DNA from 4 places in the Methylobacterium litchii genome. Region 4 is predicted to be linked to each of the others. Evidence: riboswitches for the same ligand, from Rfam matches in the RefSeq annotation. Region 4 holds a riboswitch; each other region holds the start of a gene.
What was found. A riboswitch is a leader RNA that binds a small molecule or an ion and turns the genes downstream of it on or off. The one in region 4 is predicted to bind cobalamin.

Region 1: linked by a shared signal. The riboswitch ahead of AAHF99_RS10455 (CbtB domain-containing protein) and the one ahead of AAHF99_RS16725 (TonB-dependent receptor plug domain-containing protein) in region 4 are both predicted to bind cobalamin.
Region 2: linked by a shared signal. The riboswitch ahead of AAHF99_RS25320 (TonB-dependent receptor) and the one ahead of AAHF99_RS16725 (TonB-dependent receptor plug domain-containing protein) in region 4 are both predicted to bind cobalamin.
Region 3: linked by a shared signal. The riboswitch ahead of AAHF99_RS06835 (TonB-dependent receptor) and the one ahead of AAHF99_RS16725 (TonB-dependent receptor plug domain-containing protein) in region 4 are both predicted to bind cobalamin.

What each region holds. Positions count from the first base shown of each region.
Region 1 covers NZ_JBBXMY010000004.1:224,446-229,027, forward strand. The annotation lists gene AAHF99_RS10440 (Gfo/Idh/MocA family protein) at 1-164, opposite strand, end outside; gene AAHF99_RS10445 (glycosyltransferase family 2 protein) at 291-1,238, shown strand; gene AAHF99_RS10450 (glycoside hydrolase family 44 protein) at 1,235-2,854, shown strand; cobalamin riboswitch at 2,894-3,081, shown strand; gene AAHF99_RS10455 (CbtB domain-containing protein) at 3,115-3,303, shown strand; gene AAHF99_RS10460 (CbtA family protein) at 3,320-4,072, shown strand; gene AAHF99_RS10465 (DUF1636 domain-containing protein) at 4,065-4,451, shown strand; gene cobW (cobalamin biosynthesis protein CobW) at 4,448-4,582, shown strand, end outside.
Region 2 covers NZ_JBBXMY010000025.1:26,849-31,430, reverse strand. The annotation lists gene AAHF99_RS25340 (Na+/H+ antiporter subunit E) at 1-472, shown strand, start outside; gene AAHF99_RS25335 (K+/H+ antiporter subunit F) at 469-753, shown strand; gene mnhG (monovalent cation/H(+) antiporter subunit G) at 750-1,091, shown strand; gene AAHF99_RS25325 (hypothetical protein) at 1,098-1,358, opposite strand; cobalamin riboswitch at 1,595-1,790, shown strand; gene AAHF99_RS25320 (TonB-dependent receptor) at 1,924-4,038, shown strand; gene AAHF99_RS25315 (hypothetical protein) at 4,113-4,412, opposite strand; gene AAHF99_RS25310 (hypothetical protein) at 4,497-4,582, opposite strand, start outside.
Region 3 covers NZ_JBBXMY010000002.1:353,651-358,232, reverse strand. The annotation lists gene AAHF99_RS06845 (hypothetical protein) at 4-390, opposite strand; gene AAHF99_RS06840 (RluA family pseudouridine synthase) at 510-1,814, opposite strand; cobalamin riboswitch at 1,917-2,115, shown strand; gene AAHF99_RS06835 (TonB-dependent receptor) at 2,349-4,520, shown strand; gene AAHF99_RS06830 (PepSY domain-containing protein) at 4,517-4,582, shown strand, end outside.
Region 4 covers NZ_JBBXMY010000009.1:45,261-49,842, forward strand. The annotation lists gene AAHF99_RS16710 (DUF2244 domain-containing protein) at 1-254, shown strand, start outside; gene AAHF99_RS16715 (copper chaperone PCu(A)C) at 251-796, shown strand; gene AAHF99_RS16720 (HoxN/HupN/NixA family nickel/cobalt transporter) at 1,020-2,090, shown strand; cobalamin riboswitch at 2,165-2,361, shown strand; gene AAHF99_RS16725 (TonB-dependent receptor plug domain-containing protein) at 2,481-4,451, shown strand; gene AAHF99_RS16730 (ABC transporter substrate-binding protein) at 4,460-4,582, shown strand, end outside.

The DNA of each region.
Region 1 (4,582 bases), on a different contig from region 4:
GGGTCGCGGTCGTAGACGCCGATCAGATCCAGCCCGTTCGCGTGCAGATCGAGGCACTGCCGATACATATCGGCGACATAGCCGCAGCCGACGAACGCGATTCTTGTCCGCCCGCCGCCGTCTATAGCATTTCGTTTACCATTGTCGGAGAAATTAACGCGCAAATGCGGTATTGATCTCACGATATCAGATGCCGACTTTACTTCCGGCTGGAATAAGTCGCAACGGCGTACAAATTATAACCCGCCGGTTATCTATTAATGAACTTCGCAGGGAGCATCGGAGACGGTATGCCCGGAACCGAGCCGGTCGCGGTCAGCGTGGTCATCCCCACCCTGAATCGTCATAAGGCGCTCGAGCGCGCCCTGGGATGCATCCTCGCGCAGCGCCTGCCGCCGGAGACGGGGGCCGAGATCGTCGTGGTGGACAACTCCCCCGACGGCAATGCCCGCACCCTCATCGAACGCCTCGCCGAGGGCGCACCCATGCCGGTGCGCTACGTCTCGGTGCCCCAGCCCGGCATCGCCACGGCGCGCAACGCCGGGGTCGCGGCGGCGCGGGGCGAATGGATCGCCTTCATCGACGACGACGAGACCGGCGGCCCGCATTGGCTGGCGGCGCTCCTCGCGGTCGCCCGCCGGGGCGGCTACGACGCGGTGTTCGGCCCCGTCAGCGCGCTCGCCGACGACGACCGCGAGATCGGCGCCTTCGCCGCCTATTTCGCGCGGGGCGTCACCGCCGAGGACGGCGGTGACGTCACCCACCGCGCCGCCTATCTCGGCACGAACAACTCGCTCTTCGCGGCCTCGGTCTGCGCGATCCCGGGCGGGCCGTTCGAGGAGCGCCTGAACAGCATCGGCGGCGAGGACAGCCTGTTCCTCCAGCGCCTCGTCCACGAGGGCCGGCGCTTCGGCTGGGCCGCCGCCGCCGAGGTGACGGAATGGGTGCCCCCGCGCCGGCTCGACTGGGCCTATGTCCGCCGCCGCCGCTTCCTCAGCGGCCAGATCCGTACCTTCGTGCATGAGATGGCCTCCCCCCGCCGCCGCCTGGAGGTGGCGCGGTGGATGCTGGTCGGCGTCGCGCAGACCATCATCTCCGGGGTGCTGTCGCTGCTCCTGAAGCCGATCAACCCGCCCGCCGCGCGCCATCACGGGATCGCGGCCTGCGGCGGCCTCGGCAAGGTGTTCTGGATGACCCGCTTCCGGGGATCGCTCTACGGGTCCGGGCTCGTCTCGTGAGGCCGAGCCGCCGGGCGCTGCTCGCGGGCGCCGGGGCGACGATCTGGGCCGGCCCATCCCACGCGGGCGAGCCGCTGAGCGTGCGGGTCCGCAACGGCGCCGAGCCGGTGCCGGTGAGCCCGCTGATCTACGGCTCCGGCGAGATCGGCACCCTCGACGGCGGCCCGCCCTCGGCGGAACTCGACCGGGCGGCCGGCGTCACACTCCGCCGCTTCGGGGGCAACTTCGCCACGAGCTACAACTGGACCAACAATGCCTGCAACGCCGGCAAGGATTGGCAGCAGGCGAACGGCGATTTCCTGAGCCAGAGCCTCGGCCTGCCGCCCGCCGAGCGCGGCGTGCCCGGCGCGGTGATCGCGGCGATGCACGGCGCCTCGCTGGCGATGGGCGCGCGAAGCATCGTCACCCTGCCGCTCGCGGGCTTCGTCGCGGCCGACAAGGACGGCCCCGTCCCGGCCGACCGAGCCGCCCCCTCCCCGCGCTTCGTGCCGGTCTCGTGGGAGGGACGGCGCGGCGCCTCCGCGCTCGTGGACCCGCGCGTCGCGGACATCCCGCACCTCCTGGCGCGGCTCGTCGCCCGCTACGGCCCCGCCTCCGGCGCCACGGGCATCCGCGGCTACATCCTCGACAACGAGCCCGGCCTCTGGGCGACGCAGCACCCGCGCATCGTGCGGGCGCCCGTGCGGATCGCGGATTTGCTCGCCCGGTCGATCAAGGCGGCGCGGGCGATCAAGGCCATCGATCCCGACGCATGGGTGATCGGCCCGGCAAGCTGGGGCGCCACGGGGATGGTGAGCCTGCAGAACGCCCCCGATTGGAACGCCTACCGCCACCACGGCAGCTTCCTGGCCGCGTATCTCGACGCCTTTCGCCTCGCCTCCGAGCGCGAGGGCAAGCGCCTGCTCGATGCCCTCGACGTCCATTGGTACCCGTTCAGCGAGCGGGGCACCCTGTTCCGCACGCAGGATCCGGCCCTGGCCGGGCCGCTGCTCGACGCGCCGCGCTCCCTCACCGAGGCGGGTTTTCGCGAGGCGAGCTGGGTCTCGCAGGCGCTGCCCGTATCGAACGAGGGCGGCCTCGCCCTGCCGCTGCTGCCGAGCCTCGAACGGCTGACGGCGGCGAACTTCCCCGGCACCCGCACCGCCGTGACGGAGTACAATTACGGCGGCGCGGGGCAACTCGCCTCCGGCCTCGCCCTGGCCGACGCCCTCGCGCGGTTCGCCCGGCCCGAGGTGCTGCTCACAGCCCATTGGGGGTCCCTCGCCGGCTGGCTGGGGACGGCCTTCCGGCTCTATCGCAACTACGACGGCCGAGAAGGCCGCTTCCCCGACAACGCCCTGCCCGTCGAGGCCGCGCGGCCCGATGGCCTCACCGTGCGGGCCGGCACCGACGGGGCGAGGCTGCACCTCGTGGCGATCAACCGCGCGGCCGAGACGCGGATAGTGGAGATCGCCCTCGAGCGACCACTGCCGGCCTCGCGTCTCACAAGCTACGGTTTCGATGCCCGCCATCCCGAGATGAGCGCGATGGGCGCACCCGAGCCGGTCTCCGGTGGCACGCTACGCCTGATGCTGCCGGCGCGTTCGGCCCGGCATTGCGTGGTTGCGCCCAATTGAATGGAGAGCGGTTGCCGTTGTGCCGGGCACGGAGTCCGTCTACACAGGTCGGATGACGGTGCCCCGAGAGGGGTGAAAAGGGAACGCGGTGAGGGCCTGCCCGAACCCGCGGCTGCCCCCGCAACTGTAAGCGGCGAGCGCCTGCCAACAGCCACCGGAGCGATCCGGGAAGGCGGCGGGCGCGCCGAGCCGCGAGCCAGGAGACCTGCCGTCATCCCGACTTTTCGCAACGCCGCCGGTGGGGCGGCTGGAGAGCCCAGATGACGACCACGACGCAGTCCTCGTCCTTTGCCCCCGTCGCCACCCGCGCCAACGAGCGCCTGATGGCGGCTGCGCTTGCGGCATTCCTCGGCCTCGGCCTCGTGTTCATGGCGGGCTTCTCGCCGGCCATCGCGCTCCACAACGCGGCGCACGATTTCCGGCACGCCCAGAACTTCCCCTGCCACTGACGCGATCGCGCCAGGAATGATCCTTCGCCTTCTGTCGGCGGCGCTGGCCGCCGGCTTCCTCGCGGCTGTCGTCGCCACGGGGCTGCAACTCGCCTTGACCTCGCCCCTCATCCTTGAGGCGGAGAAGTACGAGCAGCGGGAGCCCAGCCGCGCGGCGCAGGCCCTTCCCCCCTCCCTCCTTGCCCCGGCCCTGCCGATCGTGCTCGCCCATGCGGGCCACGACCACGCGGCGCCCGATGCGGCGCCGGAGTGGCAGCCCGCGCCCGGCTTTCAGCGCATGGCCTTCACCGGCCTCGCGACCCTCGTCGGCGGCGTGGGCTACGCCCTGATGCTCGGCGCGGTGCTGATCGCCTGCGGCCGGGAGCCGACGCTGCAGACCGGACTCGCCTTCGCGCTAGCCGGCTTCGCCAGCGTCTCCCTGGCGCCCTCCCTCGGCCTGCCGCCGGAACTGCCGGGGCAGGAGGCGGCGCCGCTGCTGGCCCGTCAGGCGTGGTGGGTGATGACCGCCGCCGCGACGGCGATGGGCCTCTACCTCATCGGCGTGCGCCGCTCGTTCATCGCCATCCTGGGCGGGCTCGTGCTGATCGCCGGACCCCACATCGCCGGAGCGCCGCCGCCGCCCGACAGCGCGTCGGAAGTGCCGGCCGCCCTCGCGGCGCAGTTCGCCGCCCGATCCCTCGCCATCGGCGCGGTGTTCTGGGCCATGATCGGCCTCGGCTTCGGCTGGGCGTGGCAGAATGTCGGCTCGGCGAGGCACCGTCATGCCTGAGCCCGTCACGATCCTCTACGTCTGCACCACCTGCAAGCGCGAGGGCGACGACCCGGAGGGCCCCCGCGCCGGGGCACGCCTCCATGCCGAATTGGCACGTCGGGCCGAGGGCCTGCGCGTCGAGCCGGTGGAATGCCTCTCGGTCTGCAAGCGGCCCTGCACGGTGGCCGTCGCGTCGCCCAACCGCTGGACCTACGTCTACGGCGACCTCGACGCGGAGGCCGCCGCGACCACCATCCTCAACGGCCTCAAAGCGTATGACGGCACCCCGGACGGGATCGTCCCCTGGCGGGAGCGCCCGAAGGAATTCCGCTCGGGCGTGATCGCCCGCATCCCGCCGTTTCCCCCTCTGCCCCCCATCCCCGAGGCCGCCGAATGACCATCGTCGCGAAGATCCCCTGCACGATCGTCACCGGCTTCCTCGGCGCCGGCAAGACGACCCTCGTCCGCCACGTCGTGGAGAATGCGAAGGGCCGCAAGCTCGCGATCCTCGTCAACGAGTTCGGCGAT
Region 2 (4,582 bases), on a different contig from region 4:
CCATCCCTGGCTCTCCGCCGGCCTCGCCCTCGCGTGGCTCCTCCTCAACGCCCCGGTGACGCCCGGCAGCCTGCTGCTGGCCCTGGCCGTGGGCCTGACCGTCCCGGCGGTGATGAACGCCCTCCAGGCCCGGCCCGTGCGGGTGAGGGCCCCCGGCGCCCTCCTCCGGCTGGCGGGGATCGTGCTCGTGGACATGGTCCGCTCGAACATCGACGTCGCGCGGATCATCCTCGGCCGGCAAACCGGCGCGCGGCGGACGGGGTTCGTGGCGATCCCCCTCGACCTGCGCGAGCCCTTCGCCCTGTCGCTCCTGTCGATCATCCTCACGGCGACGCCGGGCACCCTTTGGGTGCAGTACGATTCCGACACCGGACGGCTCCTGCTGCACGTCCTCGACTTCACGGACGGCGAGGCCTGGGTCCGCCGGGTGAAGGACCGCTACGAACGTCCCCTGATGGAGATCTTCGCATGAGCGCCGTCACCATCCTCGATTGGGGGCTCGGCCTCGCCCAGGCGATGCTGGTGCTGGCCATGGCCATCGCCGCGTGGCGGATGCTGCGCGGCCCCCGCGCGCAGGACCGGGTGCTCGGCCTCGACACCTTCTATCTCAACGGGATGCTGGCAATCGTGGTGCATGGGATGCGCACCGGCAGCGGCCTGTATTTCGAGGCGGCCTTCATCGTCGGGATGCTCGGCTTCACCGCCTCGGTGGCGCTGGCCAAGTTCCTGATGCAGGGCGAGGTGGTGCAGTGACCGGCGCCGGCCTGCCCGCCTGGGCCGCCCTCCTCGTCGTCGGCCTCGCCCTGACGGGCGCCGCCTTCTCGCTCACCGGCGCCATCGGCCTGATCCGGCTCAAGACCTTCTACGAGCGGGTCCACGCGCCGACGCTGGGCGCGACCCTCGGCATGGCGCTGATCCTGTGCAGCTCGATGCTGCTCCTGTCGCTGATCGAGGGGCGCCTCGTCCTGCGCGACCTGCTGATCGGCGTGTTCCTCACGGTCACGACGCCGGTGACGCTGCTGCTCCTCGCCCGCGCCGCCGCCCACCGCGACCGGCACGAGGGCCGTCCGGGCGCGCCGCCGAAATCCTGAATGCCCTCAGCACCGGTCGCAGACGCTCTCCAGCACGGTGTCGAGGCGCTTCTGCCGCTCGGTGCGCGATCCGGGATCGACCTCCGGTGCCGCCGCGCGGCCCGGCGGGACGGTCTGCCCCACGGTGGAGCGGTAGGGCGCGTTGGCGGTGGTCTCCGGCCCGCCGCCGGTCCCCGTATAGTTGGCCGCCACGGCGCCGCCCGGCAGGGCGAGGCTGCCCGCGATGACGATCCCGGCGACGAGACGGGTGAAACGCTGTCCGGTCATGAGTATGCCCCCTCCTGACGGCTAGAAACGAACACGATGAGCCTCAAACGACAGTGTTGGAGAGCTGTTCCCGGCCCGCCGTGCTCCCCCACACATGTCATCGGGACGTCGGCGTGACGCCGATACTGCGGAGGGGGCGGACCTTCACCAGTCACGGCCCCCGCTCTGCCGCGACCGGGAAAGCACAGTGCCCCGGGAAGCGGCGATGACCGCGTTGACGCCGCCGGCCACCTCTCCGTAAGCTCGGCTTTGACGGTTCCCCTCGGGGATCAAAAGGGAACGCGGTGCGGGGCGACCCGAATCCGCGGCTGCCCCCGCAACTGTGAGCGGCGAGCCCGGCACCACCACGTCACTGGATGAGTCTCATCCGGGAAGACGGTGCAGGGGCGGCGACCCGCGAGCCAGGAGACCTGCCGTCAGTCGTGGTCACACGCGAAACGCGTCGGGCGGGGTGTCCTGGCGGGTGTCGAAGCGCCGGGCTGTGGGGCCGGGCGCGGAGAGTCCTTCGCGGTGACGTGCCACTGCCGCCCCTGAGGCTCCCGTGATCCGTCCCTCGCGCCGATCGTTGCGTGCCGCCCTTGCCCTCTCCGGCCTCGCCGCCCTCCCCGCGCCGGCCACCGCGCTGGAGGCGACCCTCGACGAGATTTCCGTCACCGCCGAGCCGGCTTCCCCCTCCCCGGCCCCAACCCAGGCCACGCCCGCCGCGAGCGCCGGCTATGTCGGCGGCACCACCGGCATCGGCGGTCCGCTCCTCACCGTGGAGTCCGCCAGCGCCGGCCTCGTGTCGGGTGCGGTGATCAACAGCCGGCCGGTGACGCGCCCCGGCGAGGTGCTGGAGGCGGTGCCGGGCCTGATCGTCACGCAGCATTCCGGCGAGGGCAAAGCCAACCAGTTCTTCCTGCGCGGCTTCAACCTCGACCACGGCACCGACATCGCCCTGTTCCTCGACGGCATGCCGCTCAACATGCGCACCCATGCCCACGGCCAGGGCTACGCCGACATCAACTTCCTGATCCCCGAACTCGTCGGGGCGGTGGAATTCCACAAGGGCCCGTATTTCGTCCGCGACGGCGATTTCGCCTCCGCCGGATCGGTGCGGATCGACTATCTCGACAGCACCCCGAAGAACCTCGCGCTCACGTCGATCGGGAGCTTCGGCTACAAGCGGGCGCTGTCCATCGCCTCGGCGCCGCTGGCCGAGGGCCACCTCCTCGTGGCGGCGGACGCGCAGCTCTACGACGGGCCCTGGGTGGTGCCGGATGCGCTGCGCAAGATCAGCACGGTCGCCCGCTACAGCCAGGGCACGGCGCTCGACGGGTTCTCCGTCACCGGCATGGCCTATGCCGCCCGCTGGACCGCCACCAACCAGATCCCCGAACGCGCCGTCGTCTCCGGCCAGCTCGACCGCTACGGCACGCTCAACCCCACCGATGGCGGCAACACCTCGCGGTTCTCCCTCTCCGGCCGGTTCAGCGCGACGGACGACACGGGCGTGACGCGGGCCTCGGCCTACGTGATCCGCTCGCAGCTCAACCTGTTCAACGACTTCACGTATTTTCTCAACGACCCGGTCAACGGCGACCAGTTCCACCAGCTCGACCAGCGCATCATCGGCGGCGGCGAGGCGCTGCACATCTTCCAGGGCGACCTGTTCGGCCTGCCGATGGAGAACGAGGTCGGGGTCCAGACCCGCACGGATTCGATCCGCGTCGGCCTGTTCAACACGACGAACCGGCAGTTCCGCTCCGGCATCCTCGACGACCGGGTGCTGGAGACGAGCGGGGCATTCTACTTCGACAACCGCGTGCGCTGGACCGACTGGCTGCGCACCAGCCTCGGCTTCCGCGCGGACGGCTATTACGCCAGCGTCGTCTCGGACACGCCGGCCAATTCGGGCAAGGCGCGGGACGCCATCGTCAACCCGAAGCTCGGCCTCGTGCTCGGGCCATGGTTCGACACCGAACTCTACCTGAATTACGGCGGCGGCTTCCATTCGAACGACGTACGCGGCGTGACCGCCACGGTCGATCCGACCTCTTCACTGTTCAACACCACCCGCTCGCCCTTCCTCGTCCCCTCGACGGGCTACGAGATCGGCCTGCGCAACCGGTCCATCGCGGGCCTGGAGACGAGCCTCGCCCTGTTCCGGCTCGATTTCGCCTCCGAGAACCTGTTCCAGGGCGACACCGGCACGACGGAGCCGAGCCGCCCGACCCGCCGCTTCGGCGTGGAATGGACGAACCGCTACGCGGTGACGCCCTGGCTCTCGCTGGAGGGCGATCTGACGATCACCAACGCCCGGTTCTCGAATGTCGACCCGGTGGGCAACCGGGTGCCGGAGGCGCCGACCACCATCGCCTCGGCCGGCATCACCTTCGGCGAGCCGCTGGGCTGGTTCGGATCGCTCCGCTTCCGCTATTTCGGGCCGCGCCCGCTGATCGAGGACAATTCGATCCGCTCGCGCCCGACGGCGCTCCTCAACGGCCGGGTCGGCTACAATTTCGAGAACGGCGTCAGCGTCTCGCTCGACGTGCTGAACCTGACGAACAGCCGATCCGACCAGATCACCTACGCCTATGTCTCGCGCCTGCCCGGCGAGCCGGCCGAGGGGCTGATCGACCGGGTGTTCCACCCCGTGGAGCCGACCGCCGTGCGTTTGACCATCGCCGGGCGGTTCTGACCGGGCGCGTTAAGGCTTGGGCGCCTGGTCGGTCTGCGGCCCATCTTGGTCGTGTCGGCGGTGCCGTTGCCGATTCAGGGGCCGGAGGGTTGCTCGCCGTCCCGGCCGAGGACTTCGGCGGCATAGCGGGAGCGGGCGGCGGCGTCCGGCCTTCCGCCGTCGCGGGCGCACCACAGGGCGAACGCGTCCGGCTCGATCGGGACGCGGACGACCTCGACGCCGCTGCGTTGGACCTCCCGCTCCATCTGCTCGGTCGCGATCCGCCACGTCTCATAGGCCGGAGGGAGCCGCGCGCCGTCGTCGAGGCTCGCACGCAGCGCGTCGTAATTCTCCGGGGCGTACCACGGCAGGCCGATACGGCGGGGGCGGGTCATCGGGGCTCCGGGCGGAGGGCCTTTCGAGGGGGCGGTTCCGGCGCTGCCGCCGGCCCTCGGCCGGCGGCAGCAAGAATCCGGCCCTTAGCGCCGCTGAATCTCCCGACGCTCCTCCCGGCGCTCCATCCGCTCGTCCCGGCGATCCCGCTCCGGATCGACGCCGAGGACGC
Region 3 (4,582 bases), on a different contig from region 4:
ATCTCATGGCTTGCGAACGGGTGCAGGCGCGGGCGCGGCGGCGGGCGCCTGCTGCTGCTGTTGCTGGTGGCGGGTGCGCTCGTAGCCGAGGCGGCAGCGGATGAGGAACCGCCGCCGCTTGCCGCCGCGATAGCCACGCTGGTGCGAGGCCCGGTTGCAAGCCGCGTAGGAGCGCCGCCGCTTGTCGCGACTGCCGACGACGGGTGCGCCGGCGGCACGGGGCTCGGCGCGGGCAACGGGCGCCTCGACCTTGGCGGGTTCCGCCTTCGCAGGCTCGGGTTTGGACGCCGCCGGCTTCTGCGGAGCCGGCGCGGCATCGCCCGGCGCCGCATGGGCGATGGGCGCCGTCAGGCACAGGGCGGCGAGGCAGGCCAGAGTCGCGAGCTTCATGTCCCAGGGTCTCGACCGTCGGATATCCCGGCAGGCAGGCGCGCGGCCGAGCAAGGCAGCATATGAGGCAGGCGGCGCCGTTGCCAAGGCATGGCCGCCCGCAGGAGCGCTCCGGCCGATCAATCTTCCGGTGCGTCCACCACCGGATCGTACCGCCCGGCATCGAAACCGAGGAGGTTCCAGCTCTGCTGCATGTGCTGCGGCAGCGGCGCGCTCACGTCCACGGGCTTCCCCGTGCGCGGATGCGGGATCACGATCCGCCGCGCCAGGAGGTGCAGGCGGTTCTGGATGCCGCCGGGCAATTCCCAGTTCTCGACCGAGAAGTATTTCGGGTCGCCGACGATGGGGTGGCCGATATGGGCCGCGTGGGCGCGCAACTGGTGCGTGCGCCCCGTCACCGGCTTGAACGATAGCCAGGACAGCTTCTGCGCCACGTGATCGACCGTGGCGTAATAGGTGAGCGCGTGTGTGGCACCCTCGTCACCGTGCTTGGCGATGCGCATCCGCGCGTCGGCATCGGTCGGCTCGTCTTTGGCGAGATAGGTCGAGACCCGGCCCTGCTTGACGCGCGGCACCCCGGCGCAAAGCGCCCAGTAGATCTTGCGGGCGTTGCGCGAGCGGAAGCTCTTGGCCAGCGTCGAGGCGGCGAGCCGCGTCTTCGCGATGATGAGGCAGCCGGCCGTGTCCTTGTCGAGCCGGTGGACGAGGCGGGGCTTCTGCCCGTCCGGCCCGATCAGCGATTCGAGGAGGCCATCGACATGTCGGACGGTGCCCGAGCCCCCCTGCACGGCGAGGCCGAAGGGCTTGTTCAGCACCATCATCTCCGCATCCTCGTACAGGATGAGGCTCCGCAGGAAGGTGGCGTCGTCCGAATCGCGGGCGGCGCTGCGCGGGCGGTCGTTCGGCTGGTCGAGGCGCAGCGGCGGCACGCGCACGCTCATCCCCGGCTCCAGCCGGTCGTTCGGCTTGGCGCGCTTGCCGTCGACGCGCAGCTCGCCCTTGCGGACGATGCTCTGCACGCGGGTGAAGGGTAGCTGCGGGAACCGCGCTGTGAGGAAGCGGTCGATCCGCATCCCCGCCTCGTCCGCCTCCACCATCAGCGTCTGCACGCCGGAGGCGAGGGTCGCCGAGGCCTCGGCGCGCTGCTCCCGCTTGCTCGGGCCGGGGGGCGGGGCCACGGGCTCGGGCTTTGGTTTGGGCTTGCGCGGCTCGCGCGGCTCCGGCGCGGCGGCCGGAATCCACGGCGAGCGCTCGCTTGAATCGTCGCCGCGGGCGCGGGCGGCGCGCTCGGCGGCATCGTGGGCGCTGGTGCGCGGGCCGGTGCGGGCGCGGTTGGCGCCGAACGGCGGCTTGCGGCCCGGCCGTCCATCGGGGCGGCCATTGCCGCCGGAAGGGCCGCCGCGGCGGGGAGGTCGTGTGGTCATGATCTTCCTGGAATGCCCGCCGCATAGCATCGCTGGCCGCACCCGGCAAAGTCTTGCCCCGGGATAGCCGCTTTGCGAGCGTTGACGCGGGGGGAGTGCGTCGCCTAGCGTGGCCGTGACGGTTCCCCTTTCGGGGATCAAAAGGGAACGCGGTGTGGGGCAACCCGAAGCCGCGGCTGCCCCCGCAACTGTAAGCGGTGAGCTTTTCCACCATTCACGTCACTGGGCCGGTTCGCCCGGGAAGACGGTGGGACGGCGGCGACCCGTGAGCCAGGAGACCTGCCGTCAGCCGTGGTCACACGCGAAACGCGCCGGGCGGGGTGTCCTGGCGGGTGTCGAAGCTGCGCCCTGAGCGGCGCTGCCGAGGCCTCGTTCGCGGTGACGTGCCACAGCAGCGCGCCCGCGTCCGCCATGCCCGCATTCCAGCCATCCGCCGAGGTTCTGCCCGAGCCTTCGCGACAAGCTGGACATGTAATGTTGTTACATTGCATGTGGGGTGAGGCCGGCATCCGCCGCGCCGGAGTCCGTCCATCGATGTCCGTTTCCCGTTCCAGACGCCGCCTGTTGGCTCTTGTCGCTCCCCTCGCCATCGTGTCCCCCGCCTCCGCGCAGGAGGCCGTGACCCTCGATCAATTGTCCGTCGAAGGGGAGGGCGGGGTGAGCCTCACCCGCGCCTCGCCCACCGGCCTCAACCTGCGCACCCCGGACCGCACGGCGAGCCGCCTCGGCCTGACGCCCCTCGAAACGCCGGCCAGCGTCGATATCGTCTCTGGCGAAACCGCACGGTTGCGCGGCCAGGACAGGATCATCGACGCCGTGACGCAGGACGCCACGGGCGTCACCGCCGTCGCCACGCCGGGCTACGGAAACGGCACCTTCACCAGCCGGGGCTTCGCGGGGCCGACGTCGATCCAGCAGCTCTACGACGGCACGCGCTTCTACGTCGGCGCCGGCACGGTGACGTTCCCGTTCGACACGTGGAACGTCGAGCGCATTGAGGTGCTGCGCGGCCCGTCCTCCGTGCTCTACGGCGACGGCGCCATCGGCGGCATCATCAACGTCGTGCCGAAGAAGCCGACCTTCGTGCCCATCAACACCGCGCGGGCGGTGGTCGGCTCGGACGGGGTCGCCCGGCTGGCTCTCGATTCGGGCGGCGGCATCGCGCAGGCCGATTACGGCGACACCTTCGCCTACCGATTGAACGTCAGCGGCAACCGGGCGGATGGCTGGCTCAATCAGGCGGGCGATTTCCGCAACCTCGCGGTGTCGGCGGCCTTGCTGTTCCGCCCGAGCCCCGACCTCGCCATCACCCTCTCGCACGACCTCGGCTATCAGGAGCCGATGCGCTACTGGGGCACCCCGTTGGTCGAGGGGCGGATCCCGGACCTGATCCGGTTCAACAACTACAACGTCCGCGATCCGAAGATCACCTGGGCCGACAACTGGACCGCGCTCAAGACCGAATGGTCGCCCTCCGCCGACATCACCATCCGCAACACGGCCTACACGCTTACGAGCCGGCGGCATTGGCTGGACGTGGAGCAATACGCGTTCAACCGGGGCACCGGCCTCGTGGACCGCTCCGATTACCTGGAAATCTACCACAACCAGGAGCAGATCGGGAATCGCCTGGACGCCACGTTCCGGGGCGCGCTGTTCGGGCGGCCGAACGATGTCTCGGTGGGCTTCGATGTCAATCACATCGACTTCCGGCACACGAACAACTTCTACTTCGACCAGACCACGAGCGTGCCCCTCGTCGGCTACGATCCCGGCCTGTTCCCGCAGAACGGCCGGGCGATCCCGGCCTATGCCACGCAAACCAATCAGGCCTCGTTCTTCGCCGAGGATCGGCTGGTCATCACCGACAAGCTGTCCTTCCTCACGGGTGCGCGCCTCGACCTGCCGACGCTGCACCGGCAGGATCTGCAGACCGGCGCGCAGTTCGACCGAAGCTTCCAGGCGCTCGGCTACCGGTTCGGCCTCGTCTACAACCCGACGCCCGACAGCGCCCTCTACGCGCAATATAGCTACGCCACCGATCCGGTCGGGAGCCTCATCACGCTGTCGCAATCGCTCGCGGGCTTCAAGCTGGCGACCGGCGACCAGATCGAGGTCGGTGCCAAGGGGCTGGCCTTCGATGGCGCCCTCGAATGGACACTCGCCGGCTACCGCATCGTGAAGGACAACCTGATCTCGCGCCTGCCCGGCTCGTCGGCGGTCGGCGTGCAGGTGGGGAGTCAATCCTCGCAGGGCGTAGAGTTGGCGCTGGGCTGGCGGTTTACGCCGGGCTGGCGGCTCGACGGCAACCTCGCCCTCCTGCACGCGCAATACGACAGCTTCGACCAGATCGTGAACGGCGCGGCCGTCTCCTACGCCGGCCGGCAGCCCATCGACGTGCCGGAGCGGGTGGCGAACCTGTGGCTTACCTGGGAGCCGACCCGCGACTGGGCCGTGCGCGTGGGCCTTCAGAACGTGGGGGAGGTCTTCAGCGACTTCGGCAACACGGCTCGGCGCCCCGGCTACAACCTCGTGAACCTCGTCCTCGACCGGCAGGTCACGGCGTATTCGCGCCTGTCGCTGCGGGTCTACAACCTGTTCGACAAGGTCTACGCCATCAGCGGCAACGCCGTGAACGGCGTTGGCACCAATTGGCTGCTCGGCCGCCCGCGCTCCGTCGAGGTCGCCTACACGGTGAGCTGGTGAGCGCCGTCGGCAAGCGGGGCAAGCGCTGGCTGATCCTGGGCCATCGCTGGCTCGGGATCGGC
Region 4 (4,582 bases):
TCGACTCCCGCCGCCTGCCGGTCTTCGGCCTGCATGTCATCAGGACCGACGACCCCGATTACGGTTGCCAAGCGATCGCCGTAGAGAGCCGTGGTCGCCGGATCGAGATCGGCCGTGACCTGTCGCCCGATGAGCGTCCGAGCCTCGCACAAGCGCTCACCGACGCCGTCGAAGACGCCGGCGGATCGCCGCGATTGCGGATCGAGACACGCCGTTCCCTTCTCGAACACCTGTCACCGAGAGAAGCACAATGATCCGTTTCACACGTTCAGCAGTCCGAAAGTCCGTCCTTGGCGTCGTCGGCTATGGCCTCGCGGGTGCGTTGTTCGTCGCCCCGCTCGCCGCCGCGCACGACTACACGGCGGGCGCCCTGAAGATCGGTCACCCCTGGTCGCGGGCGACGCCCAACGGGGCGAAGGTCGCGGGTGGCTACCTGACCGTCACGAACACGGGCGCCGAGCCCGATACGCTCACCGGCGGCACCTTTGCTGAATCGGGCAGCGTCGAGTTGCACACGATGTCGATGGAGGGGGGCGTGATGAAGATGGCCCCTGTCGAGGGCGGGCTCGCGATCAAGCCCGGCGAGACGGTGACGCTCGCCCCCGGCGGCTACCATCTCATGTTCATGGGCCTGAAGGATCAGCTCAAGAAGGGAACACGCGTCAAGGGCACGTTGACCTTCAAGAAGGCGGGCTCCGTGCCGGTGGAGTTCGCCGTCGAGAGTATTGCCGCCAAGGCGCCCGGCGGCGAAGCCGGAGGCATGACGATGGACCATGGCGGTGGCCATCAGCACTGAGAACGCTCTGCCTCGCTTCTCGCGAGGACCGCGTCGCTAACCCCCGGTTTTCGTACGCGAGCCATCGCCATGGCCGGGATAGCGACCATTCTCGGACCCGGGGGCTCAACACCCTCGGGTTTGGCCGGTCCTCGACCCAGGTCTGTTCCTTCTCCGGTCTCGTCCGGCACGACCATCGGCGCCATGGTCCTGCCGGGTGGCCGTCTTCTAGGTACTTCGGCTGATGCGTTGCTCGATCATCGCCCCCTCCCACAGCAAGCACGTCCGTGGATTGCGGCAGAGGGTCGGCCTGCTCTACGCCGTGCTGATCACAGCCAATGTCGCGGCGTGGCTCTGGGCCTATAGCCTGTTCGCAGGACAGCCTGCGCTGCTCTCGACCGCGCTGCTGGCCTACGTCTTCGGTCTGCGCCATGCGGTCGATCCGGACCACATCGCCGCCATCGACAACGTCACCCGTAAGCTCATGCAAGACGGTCAGCGGCCGGTCACGGTCGGCTTCTGGTTCGCGCTCGGTCACTCCACGATCATCGTCATCGCGGCCGCCGCGGTGGCCTTCGCGGCCCAGAGCCTGTTGACCGCCTCAGAAGGCTATCGGGAGCTTGGAAGCCTCATCAGTACGAGCGTCTCGGCCGCGTTCCTGATCCTCATCGGCGTGGTCAATCTCGTCGTACTCACCGGCGTCTGGCGTACCTTCCGGCAGGTGCGCCGCACGGGACGCTACGTCGTGGAGGATCTCGATCTGCTGCTTGCCAACCAGGGCTTGCTCGCGCGCCTTCTGCGCCCCCTGTTTCGCCTCGTGACCCGATCCTGGCACATGTACCCGCTGGGCTTCCTCTTCGCGCTGGGCTTCGATACGGCGACCGAGGTGAGCCTGTTCGGCCTCTCGGCGGCAGAGGCCAGCAGAGGGACCGGCATCGGGACGATTCTCGTCTTCCCAGCGCTGTTCACCGCCGGGATGGCGCTGGTGGATGCCACTGACGGTGTGCTGATGCTGGGCGCTTACAACTGGGCTTACGTGCAGCCGGTCCGGAAGCTGTTCTACAACCTGACGATCACCCTGGTCTCCGTCGCAGTCGCCCTCGTGATCGGCACGCTGGAGGCTCTCAACCTCATCGGCGACAAGCTCGGTCTAAAGGGAAGCTTCTGGACTTGGATCGGTGCGGTCAACGACAATTTTGGCGTTCTCGGCTTCGCCATTGTCGGCCTATTCGCGGCGGCATGGCTCCTGTCCTACTTGGTCTATCGCCTCGGCGGCTTCGACAAGATCGCGGCGACACCGGCCGACGCCGCCTGAGTTCTGTGAGGCTGTCGCAAAAGGCCCAATCCAGACGAAAATGCCTGCGGCAATTGACGCGTTGTTTCCGTATCGCCTAGCGTAAGCGCGACGGTTCCCCTCGGGGATCAAAAGGGAACGCGGTGAGGGTGCAAGCTCGATGCCGCGGCTGCCCCCGCAACTGTAAGCGGCGAGTCCTTCATCACGGCGTCACTGGGCGGCCTCGCCCGGGAAGACGATGAGAGGACAGCGACCCGTGAGCCAGGAGACCTGCCGTCAGCCGTGGTCACACGCGGAGCTTGCCGGGCGGGGTGTCCTGGGAGGTGTCGCGGCGCCGTGGTTCCCTTGAGGACGCGACCGCCGAGGCCTCGTTCGCGGTGACGTGCCACAGCCGTCCCCCGAGGCCGTCCCGTGTCCTGTTCCGTCCCCTCCGCGCTCCGGCGCACGCTGGCGCTGTCCTGCGCCGCATCCGCGCTGCTCGTCTCCATTCCCGCCTTCGCGCAGCAGGTCGCCGCGCCCTTCGCCGATGCCCAGGGAGGCGCGCAGGCCGCGGTCTCCCTGTCCGAGATTTCGGTCTCGGCCACAGGTGTGCCGACGCCGATTGCCAACACCGGATCGAGCGTCACCGTGCTCACCGACCGCCTGCTTCAGGAGCAGCAGCGCCGGACGGTGCCGGATGCCCTGCAGCAGGTGCCCGGCCTCAACGTCGTGCAGACCGGCGGCGCCGGCGGCCAGACCTCGGTCTTCATCCGCGGCACCAACTCGAACCACGTGAAGGTTCAGATCGACGGCATCGACGTCAACGACCCCTCGACCCCGAACCGCGCCTTCGACTTCAGCCAGTTGCAGACCTACGACCTCTCGCGGATCGAGGTGTTGCGCGGGCCGCAGAGCGGCCTCTACGGGGCCGACGCCATCGGCGGCGTCATCTCCGTCGTGACCAAGCGTGGCGAAGGGCCGGCTCAAGCGACGGCGACCGTCGAGGGCGGCTCGTTCGGCACGTTCAACCAGTTCGGCAACATCTCGGGCTCAGAGGGGATCTTCGACTACTCGGTGTCGGTCGGCCACATCCGGCAATCCGCCGTCCAGATCACCCCGTTCGAGCTACTACCCCGCGGCGTGCCGCTGCGGACCGCCTTCACCGACATCAAGACGGTCTCGACCAAGCTCGGGGCGCAACTTACCGACGCGTTCCGCCTCAATTACGTCCTGCGCTTTTCCGACAGCGCCTATCTCGACCAGGCCGATGGCGGCTTCTCGTACGTGCCGCTGCCGTACCGGAACCTCAACGACCAGCAGCAACTGATCATGAGGGGCGAGGCCGAGTGGACGCCGGTGCCGGGCTTCCACAACGTCTTCGGCGCGAATTACTCGAAGTTCGACTGCCTGTTCGCCGGCCCGCTCGACCCGCTCGCGCCGCCGACGCCCACCACCTACCTCGGTGAACGAACCCGGTTCGATTACCGTGGCGACTGGCAGGTCTCGCCCGGCAACCTCGTCCTGTTCGGGGCCCAGCGCGAGGATGAGCGCTTCGAGACGACCGGCATCGACCGGTCCAACGGCAACACCGCCGGCTTCGCCGAGCTTCAGACGACGCCCTTCGCGGGAGCCGCGCTGGTGGCCAACATCCGGCACGACGCGAACGACCAGTTCGGCGGCGCCACCACCTACCGGGTGGCGCCGAGCTACATCGTGCCCGGCACGGGGACCCGCTTGAAGGGCAGCGTCGGCACCGGCTTCAAGCCCCCGACCCTCAGCCAACTCTATCAGGATTACCCGGGCTTCCGCTTCTTCGGGAACCCGAACCTGCGGCCGGAGGAAAGCTTCGGGTTCGACGGCGGCTTCGAGCAGCCGCTGTTCGACGGGTTCATGACCGTGGGTGCGACCTACTATCAGACAGACTTCAAGAACCTGATCCAGACGGCCTACTACCCGACCTTCTCGACCAACGTGAATGTCGGCCGGGCGACCGCCTACGGCACCGAGAGCTTCGTCGCCCTGCGGTTCAACGAGTTCTGGAGCGGGCGGCTGGACTGGACCACCACGGTGACGAAGTACGAGATCGCCCACCAGGAGTTGCTGCGCCGGCCCCGCAACAAGGTCAGCGCGACCGCGATTTGGAACCTGATGTCGGGCCTGACCATGACCGGCACGCTCATCGTGCTGGGGTCGTTCGTGGACGGCAACCGCGACTTCTCCGTGCCGCGCCTGAAGGCCCCCGGCTTCACCCTGGTGAACCTGTCGGTCAACTACGCCTGGAGCGAGACCCTGACGGTGTTCGGGCGGATCGATAACCTGTTCGACCAGCGCTACCAGAACCCGACCGGCTTCCAGGGCCCGGGGCTCGCCGTCTACGGCGGCGTCCGCGTGACGTCGTTTTGAGGTCAAGGATGCTGTCACGCCTCGCGCTCGCCCTCGCGGTGATCCTGTCCGCCGTGCCCTCGGTCGCGGCGGCGGCACCCGTGCGTGTGGTCTCGATGAACCTCTGCGCCGACGAACTCGTCCTACGGCTG